DNA from 2 places in the Mesorhizobium sp. RCC_202 genome. Region 2 is predicted to be linked to the other one. Evidence: riboswitches for the same ligand, from Rfam matches in the RefSeq annotation. Region 2 holds a riboswitch; the other holds the start of a gene.
What was found. Region 2 has a riboswitch for thiamine pyrophosphate ahead of AB6802_RS08455 (YkoF family thiamine/hydroxymethylpyrimidine-binding protein). Riboswitches for the same ligand answer to the same signal wherever they lie in the genome.
Positions count from the first base shown of each region.

Region 1 (8,812 bases), on a different contig from region 2:
CGGCATCGGGCGCCAACTCCCCGGTCAGCATCTTCAAAAGCGTGGTCTTGCCGGCGCCGTTCGGACCGACAAGACCGACGCGGTCGCCACGCTGGATACGGGTCGAGAAACCTTTGACGACGGTCAGCTCGCCGAAGCTCTTCTCGATATTTTTGGCTTCGATCACCAGCCTGCCGGATTCGGCGGCGTCGCTCGCCACCATGGTCGCCGTGCCCTCGGCGCCGCGATGGCCGCGAAAGCGCTGGCGCATGGTCTGCAGCTCGCCAAGGCGACGCATGTTGCGCTTGCGCCTGGCGGTCACGCCGTAGCGCAACCAGTGCTCCTCGCGCACGATCTGGCGGCCGAGCTTGTGCTGCTCGCGCTCTTCCTCCTCCAGCACCTGGTCGCGCCATTCCTCGAAATGGGCAAAGCCCTTGTCGAGACGCCGCGTCTGGCCACGATCGAGCCAGACCGTGGCGCGCGTGACGCGTTCGAGGAAACGGCGGTCGTGCGAGATGAGGATCACGGCCGAAGAGGTGCGGGCAAGCTCCTCTTCCAGCCATTCGATGACCGAGAGGTCGAGATGGTTGGTCGGCTCGTCCAGCAGCAGGATGTCGGGCTCGGGCGCCATGACGCGGGCAAGCGCGGCGCGGCGCGCCTCGCCGCCGGAAAGATCGTTCGGGCGCTCGTCGCCGGTGAGGCCGAGATGTTCCATCAGATAGGTGGCGCGGTGCGGATCGTCGGCCGGGCCGAGGCCGGCCTCGACATAGGCGCGGACCGTGGCGAAGCCGTCCATGTCGGGCATCTGCGGCAGATAGCGCACGGTCGCGGAAGGCTGGCGGAACACTTCGCCGTCCTGCGGCTCGATGATGCCGGCGGCGGTCTTGAGCAGCGTCGACTTACCGGAACCGTTGCGCCCGACTAGGGCGATCTTGTCGCCGGCAGAGGCGCTCAGCGCCGCGCCGTCAAGCAGCGGCGCGCCGCCGAAGGTCAGTTTTATGCCGTCGAGATTGAGGAGTGGCGGCGCCATATCAGCTTTCTGGGAGGGGATGAGGGTGGGCCAGAAGCAGCGCCCTGCCGCGCTCCAGCGCGATGCCGAGCCGGCCCCTGACCTCGTTTGATATAGTGAGCGAGGAGCCGAACGCCACCTCGACATGATCGAGCGGCCATTTGGCTCCGGTGACCGTCAAGCCGGACAGGTCGGAAAAGCCAAGCACCGAAAACAGCGTGCCGTCGGCGTAATCGAAAGCCGCCTTGCCGGGCAGCACGGGGGCGCCTTCCTGGGCGCCGCTGGTCAAAAGGACCGTGATGCCCGCCTCTGCCAGGCGCACGGCAAGCGCCAGATGCAGGAAAGCGTGGTCGGCCCGCTTGCCGCCGAAGGCGCCGGCGAGAATGAGGCTGGTCGCGCCGCGATCCAGCGCTTCGGCGATGGCCAGTTCGCCATCCGTCTTGTCTTTCTCGGCTGGGAAGACGGTCCTCGGCACGGCGGCCAGGTTCTCCGGCAGGTTGGCCGGCACCGAATCGAAATCGCCGACCCACAGCTCCGGCACGATGCTCAGCATGCGGGCATGGCCGATGCCGGCATCGGCGGCTATGACGCGCGAGCCTTCGATCTGGCGTTCGAGCCGAGGGGTGCGGATAAGCTCGCCGCCAAGCAGGATGGTGAATGTGCCCATGGCCGTCGCCCTTACCAGCCCGTCGGGTGAAACGGAAGCCGGGCGGCTCCATACTTCGCCTCCAGAGCAATTCCAGGAAAAGTGGAAAGCGTTCACGCTCGGCGGCTTCGCCGTAGCGTCCGTCCGGAATTGCGTCAAACAGGAAGGCCCCATCCGAACATTAGATGCCCGGCAAACTTCCGCTTGCGTGCCGCTTCGGCCAGGCCTATCTGTCGAAACGCTCTAACGGGGTGCCGGACTTGATCCGGCTGAGAGGCAAGAAAGCCAACCCGCTGAACCTGATCCGGTTTGTACCGGCGGAGGGATTAGACGTTTCGGACCGTCCGGCGCCTCAATTCCTTGTCACTCGAACGAAGGAGGCGCCGATGCGCTCGCTACTGTCACATCTTATTCTGGCAACTGGCCTTGTTTCGCTTATGGCGAGCCCTGCCGCGGCGAAAGACAAGCTCACCGTCTATACCTATGAGAGCTTCACCGCCGACTGGGGTCCCGGTCCGGCCGTGAAGAAGGAATTCGAGGCCGAATGCGGCTGCGATCTCGAATTCGTCTCGGTCGCCGACGGTGTGGCGCTGCTCAACCGCGTCAAGCTGGAAGGCGCCGGCACCAAGGCCGATGTCGTGCTTGGCCTCGACACCAACCTGACCGCCGACGCCAAGGCGAGCGGGCTGTTCGCGCCGCATGGCGAGGTGTCGGCGAGCAATGTTCCCGGCGGCTGGAGCGACGATACTTTCGTGCCTTTCGACTATGGGTATTTCGCCGTCGTCTACGACACGCAGAAGCTGAAAACGCCACCGAAAAGCCTGAAGGACCTGGTGGAAGGCGCCGGCACCGACAAGATCGTCATCCAGGATCCGCGCACCTCGACGCCGGGGCTCGGCCTGCTGCTCTGGGTCAAGTCGGTCTATGGCGACAAGGCGCCCGAGGCCTGGGCCAAGCTCAAGACGAAAGTGCTGACGGTGACGCCGGGCTGGAGCGAAGCCTACGGCCTGTTCACCAAGGGCGAAGCGCCGATGGTGCTGTCCTACACCACCTCGCCGGCCTACCACATGGTGGCCGAGAATACCGAGCGCTACCAGGCGGCTTCCTTCGAGGAAGGCGAGTATCTGCAGATCGAGGTTGCCGGCATCACCACGACCGGCGCGAAAAACCCGTTGGCGCAGAAATTCATCGCCTTCATGACCGGGCCGAAGTTCCAGGATGTCATCCCGGAAACCAACTGGATGTTCCCGGCCGGCAAGACCGACAAGCCACTCAACCCGGCCTTCGACAAACTGGTGAAGCCGACCAAGACCTTGCTGTTCAGCCCGGAAGAGGTGGCGGCCAACCGCAAGGCCTGGGTGGACGAGTGGCTGGCGGTGATGAGCAAGTAAGGCAGCGAGCTTGCCGATGTTGGCGTCAAGGCCCCCCTCTCTGCCCTGCCGGGCATCTCCCCCTCAAGGGGGGAGATCGGCTGTAGCCGGTGGTTTCGCCAATCGCCAACGGTGCAGGAGCGAGCGGGGCGCAGAGGCTGCTGATCTCCCCCCTAGAGGGGGAGATGTCCGGCAGGACAGAGAGGGGCGCGAAGGAACTCGGCGTTCGCTAGATTCCACCAAGGTGCAGCGTGCACGCTGCGCGTGATTCCCGCATCACCGCCGGCGTCGTCGCCCTTGCGGCCATCGCCATCCTCATCGGCGGCGCCTTTGCCGGCCTCGCGCTCGAGGGCGCGCACGATCTCTCCGGCGCCTATGCCGCCTTCGACAGCTACCTCTTCAGCGTCGCCCGCTTCACGCTTTGGCAAGCCTTGCTGTCGACGCTCCTATCGGCCGCGCCGGCGCTGCTGGTGGCGCGCGCCCTGTCGCGGCACCCAGATTTTCCGGGACGCCGTCTGATCCTGCAGCTTTTCACCGTGCCGCTGGCGCTGCCAGCCATCGTGGCCGCGCTCGGTATATTGGCGCTCTACGGCCGGGCTGGATACTTTGCCGGCGTGCTTGGAACCCTCGGCGCCGGAGAATGGCCGGGGATTTACGGGCTCTCCGGCATCCTGGTCGCGCATGTCTTCTTCAACCTGCCTTTGGCAACGCGTCTTTTCCTGGAGGCGCTCGGCACTATTCCGACCGATCAATGGCGGCTGGCGAGCCAGCTCGGCATGGGCGCGCGGCCGGCCTTCCGGCTGATCGAATGGCCGGCGCTGCGTGCGGCACTGCCTGGCGTCGCCGGGCTGGTCTTCATGCTTTGCATCACCTCCTTCACCATCGTGCTGACGCTAGGCGGCGGACCGGCCGCGACGACGCTAGAGGTTGCCATCTACCAGGCGCTACGCTTCGATTTCGATCCCGCGCGAACGGTGGTGCTGACGCTGCTGCAGATAGGCCTGACATTCGTGGTGATGGTCGCGCTCGCCCGGCTCGGCGCCAACACGGTGGGCGACGCCAACCTGCCGGTGGCGCCGCGCCGTTATCTCGGCGTTGGCCGGATGGAAACCGTGCTCAACGCCGGCCTGATCGCGGTCGCCTTGCTGTTCGTTGCCGGGCCGATGGTTGCGACCGTACTGGCGGGGCTGAAGGCGGATCTTGGCCGACTGGCGGGCGAGGAGGCCTTGCGTCGCGCGACGCTGACCAGCGCCGGCCTTGCCTTCATGGCGGCGCTGCTTGCCGTCGCGTTGTCGTTGGCGTTGATCGCCGCGCGACGGGCATTGGCTTTGCGCCGCAGCCGCGACAAGGCCATGAGCCTGTTCGAGCATGCCGCCGACACCGGTGCCGGCTTCGTGCTGGTCGTGCCGCCGATCGTGCTCGGCGCCGGCTGGTTTCTCGCCCTGCGCAACGTGGCGGATGTGTTTGCCGTCGCCCCGGTCATGGTCGTCGCCGTCAATGCGGTGATGGCGATGCCTTTCGCCATCCGTGCGATCCGCCCCGCCTATGACGCGGCCAGCGAGCGGCATGAGCGGCTTTGCCTGGCGCTCGGCATTTCCGGCTGGAGCCGGCTGCGCCTTGTCGATTGGCCGTCGCTGCGGCGGCCCTTGGCAACCGGCTTTGCCTTCGCCATGGCGTTGTCGCTCGGCGATCTCGGCGTGATCGCGCTCTTCGGCAGCGATTCCGTGCAGACCTTGCCCTATCTGCTCCTGGCGCGCATGGGCAGCTACCGCACCGCCGACGCCGCGGGACTTGCCTTGCTGCTTGGGCTCGTCTGCCTGATGCTGGTGGTGGCCGCCGACCGGCTCGGGCGGGAAGGAAAGTCATGACGGCGACGATCGGCGATACTGCCCCGCACAAGGGGCTCGCGGTGCGGCTGGACGGCGTTGCGTTCAGCTACGGCGAGGCGTCGTTCCGCTTCGATGTCGCATTCACTGCCGGCAGGATCACCGCCATCATGGGGCCGAGCGGTTCCGGAAAGTCGACGCTGCTCAGTTTGATAGCCGGCTTCGAATCGCCCGAAGCAGGCAGGGTGCTGATCGGCGACGATGATGTCGGCAAAACCGCGCCCTCGGCGCGGCCGGTGTCGATGGTCTTCCAGGAAAACAATCTGTTCGCGCATCTTTCGGTCGAAGCCAATGTCGGGCTCGGCCGTTCGCCGTCGCTGAGGCTTGGCGATGCCGACCGCGTTGCCGTTGCCGAGGCGCTGGCGCGCGTCGGCCTTGCCGGCAAGGAGAAGCGGCTGCCGCGCGAGCTCTCCGGCGGCGAACGGCAGCGCGTGGCGCTGGCGCGCGTGCTGCTGCGCGACCGGCCGGTGCTGCTGCTCGACGAGCCCTTCGCGTCGCTCGGCCCGGCTTTGCGCGACGATATGCTCGATCTCGTGGCCGACATTCATGCCGAGCGCGCAATGACCGTGCTTTTCGTCACGCATCAGCCGGAGGATGCACGCCGCATCGGCCAGGACATGGCCTTTCTCGACGAAGGCGCGATCGCGGCGGTTGGCCCGGCAGTTGATTTCTTCGACCGGTCTGGACCGGATGCGTTCAGGCGCTATATCGGCGATCGAGGCGGCACCGTTGCCGGATCACAACACATTGCCCGGAAGCGGACATAATTTACGGCCAAACCGGCAACGGGTGATCCGGCGTTTGCTTGCCTTGTCCGGGGGAGTATGGCTAGGTCCGGCCATACTGGTCCGGTGGGCCGTGATTTGCCGAGAATTTGGAAAGGAAGCCGATCTGTCGACCGGCGCCGAGACAGTGTGGATGAGGCCACTGGCGCGTTTCTTCGCGTTGGCCGGCTTCGCCGTGGCGCTGGCAAGCTGCCAGATGTTCACGCCGCCGGATGTGCAGGAGAACGGGTTCCAGCCTTCCGACAAGCCGATCACCGTCGACAATGTCGTTGCCAACGCCAAGCTCGCCGAAATGGCCAAGGCGCAGCATCCGCGCATCCTGGCCACTTATGGCGGCGAATATTCCGACCCCAGGCTTGAACGTATGGTGGCCAAGGTCGTCGGCAATCTGACGGTGGTGTCGGCCAACCCGACCCAGACCTATCGCATCACCATCCTCAACTCGCCCAACGTCAACGCCTTCGCGCTGCCGGGCGGCTATCTCTATGTGACGCGCGGCCTCTTGGCTTTGGCCAACGACTCGTCCGAGCTCGCCGCCGTCATCGCGCATGAGATGGGCCATGTCACCGCCAATCACGGTCTGCAGCGCCAGCAGCTCGAGGCCGAGGAAGGCCTGGCGACCAAGGTGGTCTCCGATGTGCTCGGCGACAGCCCGACCGCCAAGGCGGCGCTCATCCGCGGCAAGCTGAGACTGGCCCAGTTCTCGCGCAACCAGGAACTGCAGGCAGACGCCATCGGCATCAAGTCGATCGGCGAGGCCGGCTACGACCCCTATGCCGCCGGCCGCTTCCTGCAGTCAATGTCGGCCTATACCGACTTCCGCTCAGTCAGCGGCGCCACCGACGCCAGCCTCGACTTCCTGGCGACGCACCCCAACACGCCGCAGCGCATCGATCTGGCGCAGCGCCTTGCCCGCAACTTCGGCCCGCCGGGCGTCGGCACGCGCGACCGCGATGCTTTCCTCGCCGGCATAGACGGCCTGCTCTACGGCGACACGCCGGAAGAAGGCTATGTGCGCGGACAGACCTTCCTGCATCCCAACCTCGGTGTCTCGTTCACCGTGCCGGACGGTTTCATTATCGACAACACCGCTGCCGCGGTGACCGCGACCGGACCGGGCGACATCGCCATCCGCTTCGACGGCGTGGCGATCGACAAGTCGGTGTCGCTCACCGACTATATCCGCAGCGGCTGGGTTGCGGGCCTCGAAGAGGCCAGCGTGCGCCAGGAGACGATCAACGGCAACGACGCCGCGACGGCGCATGCCACCGCGCAAGGCTGGCAGTTCGACATCGCGGTGATCCGCGCCGGCGGCCAGGTCTACCGGCTGCTGACGGCCGCACCTTCGGCCAGCGCCTCGCTCGATCCGGTGGCACGCTCGGTCAGCAGCTCCTTCCGGACCTTGAGCCCGGCCGAGAAGGCGGCGCTGAAGCCGCTGCATATCAGGGTGGTCACCGTTCAGGCCGGTCAGACGATGGGCTCGCTCTCCGCCCAGATGGTCGGTGTCGATCGCAAGCTCGATCTGTTCCGGGTGCTCAACGCCATGTCGCCGGGTGCCAGTGTGTCGGCCGGCGACAAGGTCAAGATCGTCACCGACAAGTAGGACCTACAGGCAAGCGGGTTGCTGTTGGCCGCCGCCACTTCAGGCCTCCGCGATCACAGTGTGCTTTTGGACCGTTTCTTGCTAGAGCAATTCCAGGAAAAGTGTGTGCGGTTTTCCGTCCGGAATTGCGTAAAAACAAATAGTTAGAGCATTTCACCGTTTCCATGAAACGGTGAAATGCTCTGGTCAGCGACGGCAGCACCAGCTTTGTTGCTGCCGACGCCGGCTTAATCAGCCATCGCTGTTATCGCTGCCGCCGCGTTGCGGAGGATTGTGGTCGCCGCCATTGCCGCCGCGCCAGGGCACCGGCCCGGCTGGTTGGGTGATCTTCGGTGGCGGCGCTTTTGGCGCAGGGGTGCGGATCACCTTTATCTTGGTGATCACCTTCGTCACCACCTTAGGCTTGCACACCGCAAGCTTCACCTCGCTTCGCTTGGGTGAAAGGCCGAGAATGCCCATCGAATAGGCTTCTTGCCGATCAAGGCCGGCCTTGAGGAAAGCCAGCGCGCGCGCCGGATCGGCGGGCACGCCGTTGCGGCCTTGCTTGAAGATCACCGCGAGGTCCTTCGTGGCATCGACCTGTCCCATCGCCGCTGCCTTGAGCAGCAGATCCAGCCCCTTGCCGGTATCGCGCTGGGCGCCCACACCATCGAACAAGGCGCGGCCCCAGGCGGTCATGGCGTAGGGATCTCCCTTGTCCGACGCCTGCGCATAGAAGCCGTTGGCTTTCACCAGATCAGGGGCTGCCCCTATCCCGGACGCGGCGATGTAGCCGAGCTGGTAAACAGCACGGACATGTCCTTTGTCCGCGGCCTGCTGGATCGCCTGTCTTGCTTCGTCGACCTTGCCTGATGCCAGCAGCGCCCGCCCCAGCTCGTAACGGAAGCGCGCAATGTCGGGGTAGGACTTTACCGCCGCCTCGCAGGACTCGACGGCCCCCGCATCGATCTCGCTCGGCAACCTTCCGGGAACGACGCCCTGCAGGTCGAGCGGCTCGCCAGCCGCCTGGTCGCAAGGGTCGATCGCTGGCGACAGCTTCATCGCAGCCCGCTTGGATACGTCACCGGCGCGGATTTGAAATCCGATCTCGACGGGAGCCGCCGAGCCGATCTGCGGCTCATAGCGCAGATTGTCGACTTCACCGGCCGTCAGGTTCGATTGTGACGTCAGAACGCGATCCGGCAGGGACAGCGTTCCGGCTATCGGGTAGCTGGCGAGCTTGAGGCTTATCGAGGAATCCTCGGCCGGGAAATCCAGTTTCAGCGGAACCGGGCCGACGCCGACCGCGACGCCGGTGTCATGGCTCTCGATCGCGGCGGCGGCAGCCGCGATGCGAATTCCGCGCTCAGTCGCGGGCTGCTTCGGTTGGGCGTCGTCAGGCGTCGGCGGCGTCGGCTGGCTCACCTCACGCATCAGCACGACATCGTCGAGCAGCGAGGAACTCTCCCACGGAACCTGCTTGCCGTTGGTCGCCTTGACAACATCGCGGCGCACGGCGGCCATGACGGAGCGGATCTCCTGGTTTGGCGCCAGC
Region 1 covers NZ_JBFUPO010000015.1:61,653-70,464, reverse strand. Annotated here, with positions in the region: gene AB6802_RS27030 (ABC-F family ATP-binding cassette domain-containing protein) at 1-1,009, opposite strand, end outside; gene AB6802_RS27025 (thiamine diphosphokinase) at 1,011-1,655, opposite strand; TPP riboswitch at 1,872-1,977, shown strand; gene thiB (thiamine ABC transporter substrate binding subunit) at 2,021-3,025, shown strand; gene thiP (thiamine/thiamine pyrophosphate ABC transporter permease) at 3,256-4,872, shown strand; gene thiQ (thiamine ABC transporter ATP-binding protein) at 4,869-5,657, shown strand; gene AB6802_RS27005 (M48 family metalloprotease) at 5,809-7,278, shown strand; gene AB6802_RS27000 (caspase family protein) at 7,510-8,812, opposite strand, start outside.
Region 1: another riboswitch for thiamine pyrophosphate. It lies ahead of thiB (thiamine ABC transporter substrate binding subunit); the one in region 2 lies ahead of AB6802_RS08455 (YkoF family thiamine/hydroxymethylpyrimidine-binding protein).

Region 2 (8,812 bases):
CGGCTCGCGCGCAAGATCGTCAAGGTCGTTGATTGGCGCATCCTGCTGGCCTCCCACCAGCCGGGGGGCCATTAACCCAGTTTTATTTTGTTACCGAATGCTAACGGAACCTTCGCCCGGAGCATGCGTTGCCGGCTTTGTGTTCGCATTTGCCTCATCAAGAACACAAGCATGAGCAGGATGCGGATTCGGGCGGCGGCGTAACAGGCACGGGTTGGGGGAGGAGACTTGACCAAGATGTCGAAACGAGAAATCGGAACATCCCGCTCGCTCGGGATGCGTGTCGCCGATCTGCGAGCCAGGATGGAAGACGCCAGGATCACCGAACACGATATGCGGGCCTTCCAGAAGGTCGCAGCCATCATGGGGGGCGGCGAGGGCTCCCTACGCATCGACGCGGACGACCTGATCGCCGCGTCCTTTCTCGCCGAGGCGCTGGGCGAGCAAACGCCAAGCTGACTTCGACCTTCCCTTCATCCGATATCGATCCGCCACCGGCCTCGATCAGACGGCGAACTGTGTCGCTCCCTTTTACGTCGGAGCCGGCAGTTGCGACCGGGGTCTACCGCGCTGGACGACCGGCTATTGTGCCCTTATCGGAACCAGGGGCGCCGTCATGAAGATCCATCATAAGCCAGCGCTGACAAAGCGCGAGAAACTGTCGCCGGCAACGGCGACCGTTCCGGGCTCGCAGCAACCGGTCGTCGCGGCGCGGCATCTGGCTGTAACTTGTTGACAGCATCCGATCCCGGCGTAGGCTCCGTGCAATCGAAACGGGCAGGAGCGGCCGCCATGAAGAAACCTTATGAAAAGCCGGTGCTGGTCAAGCGCCAGAGACTGAGCTCCGTCATAGCCAGCCCTTCGGCCGTGCCTGTGCCGTGAGGCGGGCGCCTTTAGGGCGATTCCACGACAAGTATGAAACGGCGTTCCGTCCGCAATTGCCTCAAATGAAGGGGTACTTGTAAGGGACTTCCCCTATACGCGGATGTTCTGGCTTCCGGTCAGTGCCGCGCCTGGCTTTCACGCGCCTTTACCCGCCTGATCTTTGCTTCGCGCAGCATCGTCACCGGATCGGCGCCGGTCCACACGATGCCCGCCTGCCTGGCAAAGACGAGGAAGGCGCGCCGGACGTCGCCGAGATCCATCTGCCCGCCGCGCGCCGCCTCGCAGGCGCGCCGCGCGATCTGGTAGCTCTCGCCGCGCGCCGCTATCGGCCATTCCTTGAGGAAATTCTGCATTTCGGTGAGCGAGGCGATCTCGCGCTTGAAGCCGGCGCCGACGGCGATGGCCACCGGGGCTCCAAAAGCCATGTCGCTCCTGACCGGACCTTCATGCATGACGTCGCCTTTCGTGTGTGCCAAAGCCTTTAAATGCGGAGCGCTGGCAACTGTTCCGCGCCGGGGCCGGCGCATCAATTAGGCGCCGCTGACGGAACAAGACCTAAACAAGGGCGTTTTTCCCCCCGAGCTCCCATGTTCGACCTGTCGGTGTTTCCGCCCTCGCGGAGGCAAGGCGGAGCTCGCCAACGAAACAGGAGAGTAAAGATGAAAACCACTCTTATTCCTGCTATCGCAGGTTTCGCTCTGATGGCCGGCATCGGTATCGCGGCCGCCGACGAGGTGATCGTTACGCCTGAGCAGCAGACTGTGGTCAAGGAATATGTCCACAAGCATAAGCTCGCTTCCGTCAATGTGCTTGGCCTCGAGCTGGGCGTCGGCTCGACGGTGCCCGATACTGTCGAATTGCAGCAGGTGCCGGACGTCAAGTATCGTTACGCTGTCGTCAACGATCACACCGTGCTGATCGACCCGGGCACCCGCAAGGTGATCCAGGTCATCGAATGACGTGAAGCTCACGCATTTGCCAAGGCTTCCCGCCATTTTTTGAAGTGGCGGGAAGCTTCCTCTTTTGGGAGGAGGAAGCGTCATGCATCATCCACATGTGGAATCACCAGACATCGCTGCCACGGTCGACCAGCTGCTGGCCGAGCACAGGACCGGGCTGCTGTCGATGAAGGAGGCGATCGCCTTGCTGCGCCAGCGCACGGGAACCGACCGCTCTGACGCGGATTTGGCCGGATTGATCACAAAGAAGGCAGCGCATCTGGGCGTCGCGGTCGTCATCGACGCGCACTGAGGAAAATTGCGGCCTAAGTCGGTCGCTTCTGCGTGATGGCGAAGACGGCACGCGAAAATTCGGCTAATGTTTCTCCTTGGTGATCGGTCCCAATCCAAGGAGACGACAGTGACGGACGACAGGCACGAGCGTATTCGCCAGCGGGCGCACGAAATCTGGGAAAAGGCTGGCCGGCCGGAAGGCGCGCATATGGAGCACTGGGACCAGGCGACGGCCGAGATCGACGGCGAGAAACCGAAGAAAGCTTCCAAGAAGGCCGCCGCGGCAAAGGTCGACAAGCCGAAGGTCGCGAAGGCGGAAAAACCCGCCAAGGCAAAGGCGCCTGCCAAGAAGAAGGCCTGACGGCCCAGTCGCCCAGTCGATTTTCGATCCGGCGCGTTTGGCGTGCCCTCTATGGCGCGGCCACTCCCGGCTAGGCAGCAACGCGCCTGGTTGCGCCAGCCTATCGTGAAGTCTCACGCGTCCCACGCATCGCTCGACGTCGCAAACCTTACCCCGGCGGCGATCATCGCGCCCTCGCACTCGCTGATCAGCCTGAGATTCCTCAGATACCGCGTCACGGTCTCCGGCAGCCACGCCGCGCAGGCCTCGACATAGGCGCGACCATGCACCAGCGTGCCGGTCGATAGCCGCTGGTCCTTCTCGACAATCACCTTCAGATATTGGCGGATGAAGCGGATGTCGTCGGCGATGTCCTGGCTGGCCATGCGCCAGGCGCCGGCGAGGCGCTCGCGCTCGGCAAGCGGCAATGGCGACAGCAATGGGCGGGAGAGGTCGGCGAAAGCGGCATGGTTCGCGGTGCTCAAGGAGATTCCCTCAAAGAAATAATCGTACTTTATGTACGACGAAGGGTCAATCGGCTTTCGTACAAGTTGAACGATTTTAACATGCCCCTTCGGGGTGCTAACCAAGCCGCATCGTAAAACCCTCGACGTCGATATGCGCTTCGCCGAGCGCTCTTCCCAGCGTCAGGTCCACCATCTCACGCCTGTCCGGCTTCAGCAGGCTCAGCCCCTTGCGCAGCGCCTCGCGCCAGGCGTCGCCGCGCTGCCATGCTTCGGCGAAGGCAAATGCGAGGTCATCCTGTCGCCGCGTGGTGTCCAGCGCTTCGACCAGCAGGCTGGCCTGGTGGAGGTCCTTCTCCCGTTTGGCCGCAGCACTTCGTTCGCGGCGTGCGGCGACGATCAGCTTGTGGACGGCGAAGCGCTCGGGCGAGGGGACAAGCACCGGCACCCCGGAGCGATGCAAAAGCACCGTCCGCACCGGGTCGCGGATCAGGAAGTCGAGGAAGCGCAGCGGCTGCGCCGAGGCGCCGCCCAGCGACGGCATAAGGCTGGCGCGATCGGCATGATCGTCGCTGCCGCGGTTCGGCGTTAGGAATTCGATCCGGTAGCGTGAAGCGTTCTCGTATTGCGTCGTGCGGCCGGCATCCGTCCGATGCGGGATTTCGCGGAAGGTCGGGTCGACCGTTTTCAACACCTCGATGACCGGCGCCATGCTGTCGTCGACCTCGGCCGAGACGGAATGGAACTGGGCGAAGTCGGCATCGCCCGTCTGCAGCGCGGCGCCTGGAAGGCGTACACCCAGATATCCGGCATAGGTCTGGAAGGCGACCGTGCCGACCAGCACCGCGCGCAGCCTGAAGATGCCGGCTTTTTCCAGCGCCTCGACAACATCGCCGGTGAAGGTCTCGGGCGCGTTCAGCCCAGCATCGCGCACCAGGGTGGAGACCAGCTTGCGGCGGCTCCTGAGATCGTCCTTGATCTCCCTGAAGGCGGCCACCCGCTTGGCGATCTCGGGATCCTCGGCGGGACCGACATAGCGCCTTGTCTTTTCAGGACGCGTCTCTTCGAAATACCAGTAATCGCGGCCCTTGACCGGCACGCGTACGAAATTGCCCGCCGTCGAGAATTCGGTTTCGAAGGAAGCGTCGAGACTGCGCTGCACCAATTCGGCGTAGAGGGTTCGATAGGCGAGATCGATGGTTTTCATGGCTGCTCCCGGCTGATATCCGGCGTTATAAGGTTTTTGCAATTTTCTTATAACTGCGCGTGAATGAGCCGGATTGCAAGACTGTTATAAGAAAATGGTGAAAATCTTATAACGATAATATCTCCCGTAGGGAGATGGGCGCCTGGCCCAACCGACGATCGCAAAAACCGCTTCCCCATCGTCGCAAACAGTGCTTTAAACCCCCTATCCACAGGGGTGCTCCGTATCGTCGGGGCTGAGATGGCGGCGGCAAGCTTCCGGACCCTAAAGCTGATCTGGATAATACCAGCGGAGCGAGGCGGGCGATGTTTTCCGGCGCACAGATTTCTCTTTATCCGATGACCGACGATTTCGTCGGCGTCATCCTCGGCGCGTTGGGCGCGCTTGGTCCGTACCGCGACAAGCTGCGCATCGAGACCGACGACATCTCGACACTTCTGGTCGGGCCACCCGAGGTGCTGTTCCCCGCCATGCGCGACCTGTTCGTGGCGGCGGCCAGAAGCGGCAAGCATTGCGTGCTCTCGGCGGCCGTCTCGCGCGGCTGCCCCGGCGAGCCGGACGATCCGATCTGCCGCTCCGACGAGATCGGCGGCCCGGTGCTCCCGCTTGACGAGCGCAAGGCGGCAGCCTTGCACGCAGTCGCGCAAACGCCTTCGACCGGCCAGCCGACGGCGGCGCAATTCTCGCTCTATGTGATGGGCACCGGCGACCACATGGACGAGATCTATGGCTGCATCGACTTCCTGAAAAACTCCGGCGTCTTCGAGCGCTCCAAGAACTTCTGCACCAAGCTGCGCGGCGATGCCGGCGCGGTGTTCGCCACGCTTGCCGAAGCCTTCTGCCGCTTCGGTCCGGGCGCCGGGCATGTGACCCTCGACATAACGATTTCAGCGAACAGCCCGACCGCGGTTTGAGCGGCGCGTTTGGACATGATCGTGGTTTCCGGTAAGCGGGAAGAGCCTTCGGCGATTGGCGAAAGCGGTCGCGACAGCCAATCTCCCCCCTCGTGGGGGAGATGCCCGGCAGGCCAGAGGGGGGCGCTGTCCCGCCGACGCTTCCATTGGTTGCAGAGATCTTCGTCTGATCCCGCAAGGCAAATTTCGCAAGCTGGCGTTCCTTCGCGCCCCCCTCTGGCCTGCCGGCCATCTCCCCCACGAGGGGGGAGATCAGCTGTTGCGAACGCCGTCGCCAAGCTTGCCCCCGCCGCCCTCGCATTCGCACTCTTGCTGCTCACCTGGGAGCTCTACGCCCGCCTCGGCGGTATCGCGCCCACCGTGCTGCCGGCGCCATCGCGCGTGCTTCAGCAAGCCTGGGAGAACCGTGCGGCGCTGGCCGAAAACACACTGCCCACCATCCGTGCCACGCTGGCCGGCTTTGCCTGCTCGCTCGCCGCCGCCTTTATCCTTTCGGCGTTGGTGGATTTCCTGCCGCGCCTGCGCCGCGCACTGTTTCCCTTGCTCATCGCCAGCCAGACCTTGCCGCTGGTTGCGATCGCGCCGCTCGTGGTGCTGTGGTTCGGCTTCGGGCTGGTGCCAAAGATCCTGCTGGTGGCTTTGGTCACCTTCTTCCCGATGATGGTGGCGCTGGTCGAAGGCTATGCGTCCACATCGACCGAGATCGCGCAAATGCTCGCCGCCATGGGGGCAGGGCGCTGGCGCGTCTTCCGGCTGGCGCGGCTGCCGTCGGCGCTGCCCTTTTTCTTCGCCGGTTTGCGCATCTCCATCACCTATGCGGTGGTCGGCGCGATCTTCGCCGAATATGCGGGCGCGGCGAAGGGGCTCGGCATCTACATGCTCAACGCCAAGAACAATTTCCGCCCCGATCTGGTGCTTGCCGCCGTCGCCGTCAGCTCGGCGCTGACGCTTGGTCTGTTCGGTCTCGCCGTGCTCGTCCAGCGCCTTGCCATGCCTTGGGAACAGGCGGGCCGCCGGCCTTCGAACGAGGATCGGCCATGACGCGGCTCGAGCTTCGCGATGTGCGCAAAGGTTTCGGCGCGCTCGATGTGCTGGCTGGCATTTCGCTCGATGTCGGCCAAGGCGAGTTCGTCTCGATCCTTGGACCGTCCGGCGCCGGCAAGTCGACGCTGTTCCAGCTGCTCACCGGCGCGCTCAAGGGCGAGGGCGAGATGCGCTTCGATGGCGCGCCGCTCGACGACCACGGCCGCCGCTTCGCCTTCATGCCGCAGCGCGACGCGCTGATGCCGTGGCGGCACGTCATCGACAATGCGACACTGGGGCTTGAGGTGCAGGGCGTGCCGCGCCGGGCCGCGCGCGAACGCGTCGCGCCGCTGTTTGCCGAGTTCGGCCTTGCCGGCTTCGAGCGTGCCTGGCCGGCCGAGCTTTCCGGCGGCATGCGCCAGCGCGCGGCCCTGCTGCGCACCGTGGTGCAGCAGCGCGACATGCTGCTGCTCGACGAGCCCTTCGGCGCGCTCGATGCGCTGACCCGCGCCGCCATGCAGCGCTGGCTGGAGACGATGTGGCAAAGCCACCGCTGGACGGCGCTGCTCATCACCCATGACGTGCGCGAGGCCGTGCTTCTGTCCGACCGCATCTATGTGCTGTCGGCGCGACCGGCGCGCGTGGTGCGCGAAGTCGCAGTGCCGCTGCCGCGCCCGCGCGGCGCAAGTGCGGCCCTTGCCCGCGAGGCGGCGGCCATCGAGGCCGGCATCCTCGACACGCTGCTTGGAGTTCCCGAACCGGAGAGAGAAAATGACTGAACTGACCCGCCGCCAGGCGTTGCTTCTGGCGCTCACCGCCGGCCTGCCTTTGCCTGCCGTCACTCGCACCCGTGCCGCGGCGCAGAAAATCACCGTGGCGCTCGACTGGACCGTCAACACCAACCATATCGGCCTGTTCGTCGCCCGCGACAAAGGCTTTTACCGCGATGCCGGTCTCAGCGTCGAAATCCTGCCCTATGGCGACACCGGTTCGGGCACGCTGGTCGCCAACCGCGTCGCCGATTTCGGCATTTCCGGCTCGCTCGGCCTGTTCACCCAGAAGAGCGCCGGCGCCGATCTCAAAGCCGTCTACGCCGTCGTCCAGTCGGAGACCGGCCGCGTCGTCTTCAACGCCGATCGCGCCACGATCAAAAGCCCGAAGAATCTCGACGGCCTGACCTATGGCGGCTTCGGCAGCGCCTGGGAAAACACGCTGATTTCGACCATCATCCGCCATGACGGAGGCAAGGGCGACTTTGCCACGGTGACGCTGGGCACTTCGGCATACGAGGCGCTGGCCAACGGCGCGGTCGACTTCACGCTCGAAGTCTCGACCTGGGAAGGGGTCGAGGCTGAACTGAAAGGTCTCAAGCAGCGCAGCTTCCGCTATGCCGATTACGGCGTGCCGGACGAGCACACCACGCTGATCGTCGCCAGCAACGCTTTCCTCGCCGCCAACCCGAAGGCGGCCGCGGCCTTTGTCCAGGCAACGCAGCGTGGCTATGCGTTGGCTGTCGATCAGCCGCGGGAAGCCGGCGAACTATTGCTCGCCGCCAGCAAGGACACGCTGACCAACCCGGCCCTGATTCATGCCTCGCTGAAGGCGCTGAACGACGGACATTTTTTGAAAAGCGCCGACGGCGCTATCGGCACGATGGACAAGGCGAAGATGGAAGCGATGGGCGGCTATCTGTTTGCCTCGGGCATATTGCGTGATGGCGACGGCAAGGCGCTGCAGGAAAAGCCGGATTTAAGGGCGTACTTCACGAATGAGTTTCTGGGGTAGGGGAGGCTAAGAAGCCGTCGGCTGGCGGGACAGCGCCCCTCTCTGTCCTGCCGGACATCTCCCCCACAAGGGGGGAGATCAGATGTTGCACCGGCTTCGCCAATCGCCAAGGAGAGCCGGCGCGGCCGCAGCTAATCTCCCCCCTTGAGGGGGAGATGCCCGGTAGGGCAGAGAGGGGGGCAAAGGAACGCTAACCTTGGCAGGTCGGCTCATTGCCCCACTCGCTCAGCTATCCGCCTTCTTCCGGCCGAACAGCCGCCGCAGCCAAACCAAAGGCAGCAGCACGAGGAAGGCGCCCTTCTTCAGCACCAGCAACGCCAGCGCGATGAGCCCGGCGCTGGCGGCGCCGCCATATTTGACGCCGAGCATTGTCGCCAGCACACCCAGCGCGCCATAGCCGGCAACCTTGTCGCCGCTGGAGTATTCGAAATAGGACGAACCGGCCTGCGGTCTGTAGGCGGCCGCGGATGCCGTGACGATCTTCTGCACGTCATCGCTGGTGATGTTGCCGTTCACCGGCACGATCTTGATCGGCACATAGCCCTGCCGGTCGAAGATCGAGACCGAGATGTTGATCGTCCTGTCGCCGCCCCAGTTCAGGATGTTGGCGTAATAGAGGATGTTCTTGCCCTTATCGATCTGCGGGTAGACCAGCCAGCCGTCGAAGCGGATGTCCTGCCCGAGCCGCTGCGACTGCGCCTTGACCGAATCCTTGAAGCTCTCCTCGATCGAGCCGATTTCCTGGCTGCGATCGCCGCTGTCCCAGTCGGCCAGGCTGACATAACCGTCCGACACCGGCTTCTCGACCGTGAGATTATCGATCTCCGGCGTGAAACCGAAGATCAGCTGGTCGATCGTCGAGCACTGGTCGCGGTCCCAGCCGAATTCCTTCACCACCAGGTTGCAGCGGTCCTCCGGCTTCAGATAGAAGGCGCCACCTCCCGACGGCGTTATCGTGCCTC
Region 2 covers NZ_JBFUPO010000003.1:230,053-238,864, forward strand. Annotated here, with positions in the region: gene AB6802_RS08415 (hypothetical protein) at 238-459, shown strand; gene AB6802_RS08420 (putative RiPP precursor) at 793-882, shown strand; gene AB6802_RS08425 (DUF982 domain-containing protein) at 1,002-1,310, opposite strand; gene AB6802_RS08430 (DUF1236 domain-containing protein) at 1,545-1,844, shown strand; gene AB6802_RS08435 (hypothetical protein) at 1,927-2,136, shown strand; gene AB6802_RS08440 (DUF2934 domain-containing protein) at 2,245-2,478, shown strand; gene AB6802_RS08445 (hypothetical protein) at 2,592-2,942, opposite strand; gene AB6802_RS08450 (GSU2403 family nucleotidyltransferase fold protein) at 3,040-4,128, opposite strand; TPP riboswitch at 4,331-4,443, shown strand; gene AB6802_RS08455 (YkoF family thiamine/hydroxymethylpyrimidine-binding protein) at 4,434-5,042, shown strand; gene AB6802_RS08460 (ABC transporter permease) at 5,259-6,083, shown strand; gene AB6802_RS08465 (ABC transporter ATP-binding protein) at 6,080-6,844, shown strand; gene AB6802_RS08470 (ABC transporter substrate-binding protein) at 6,837-7,850, shown strand; gene AB6802_RS08475 (DUF2167 domain-containing protein) at 8,076-8,812, opposite strand, start outside.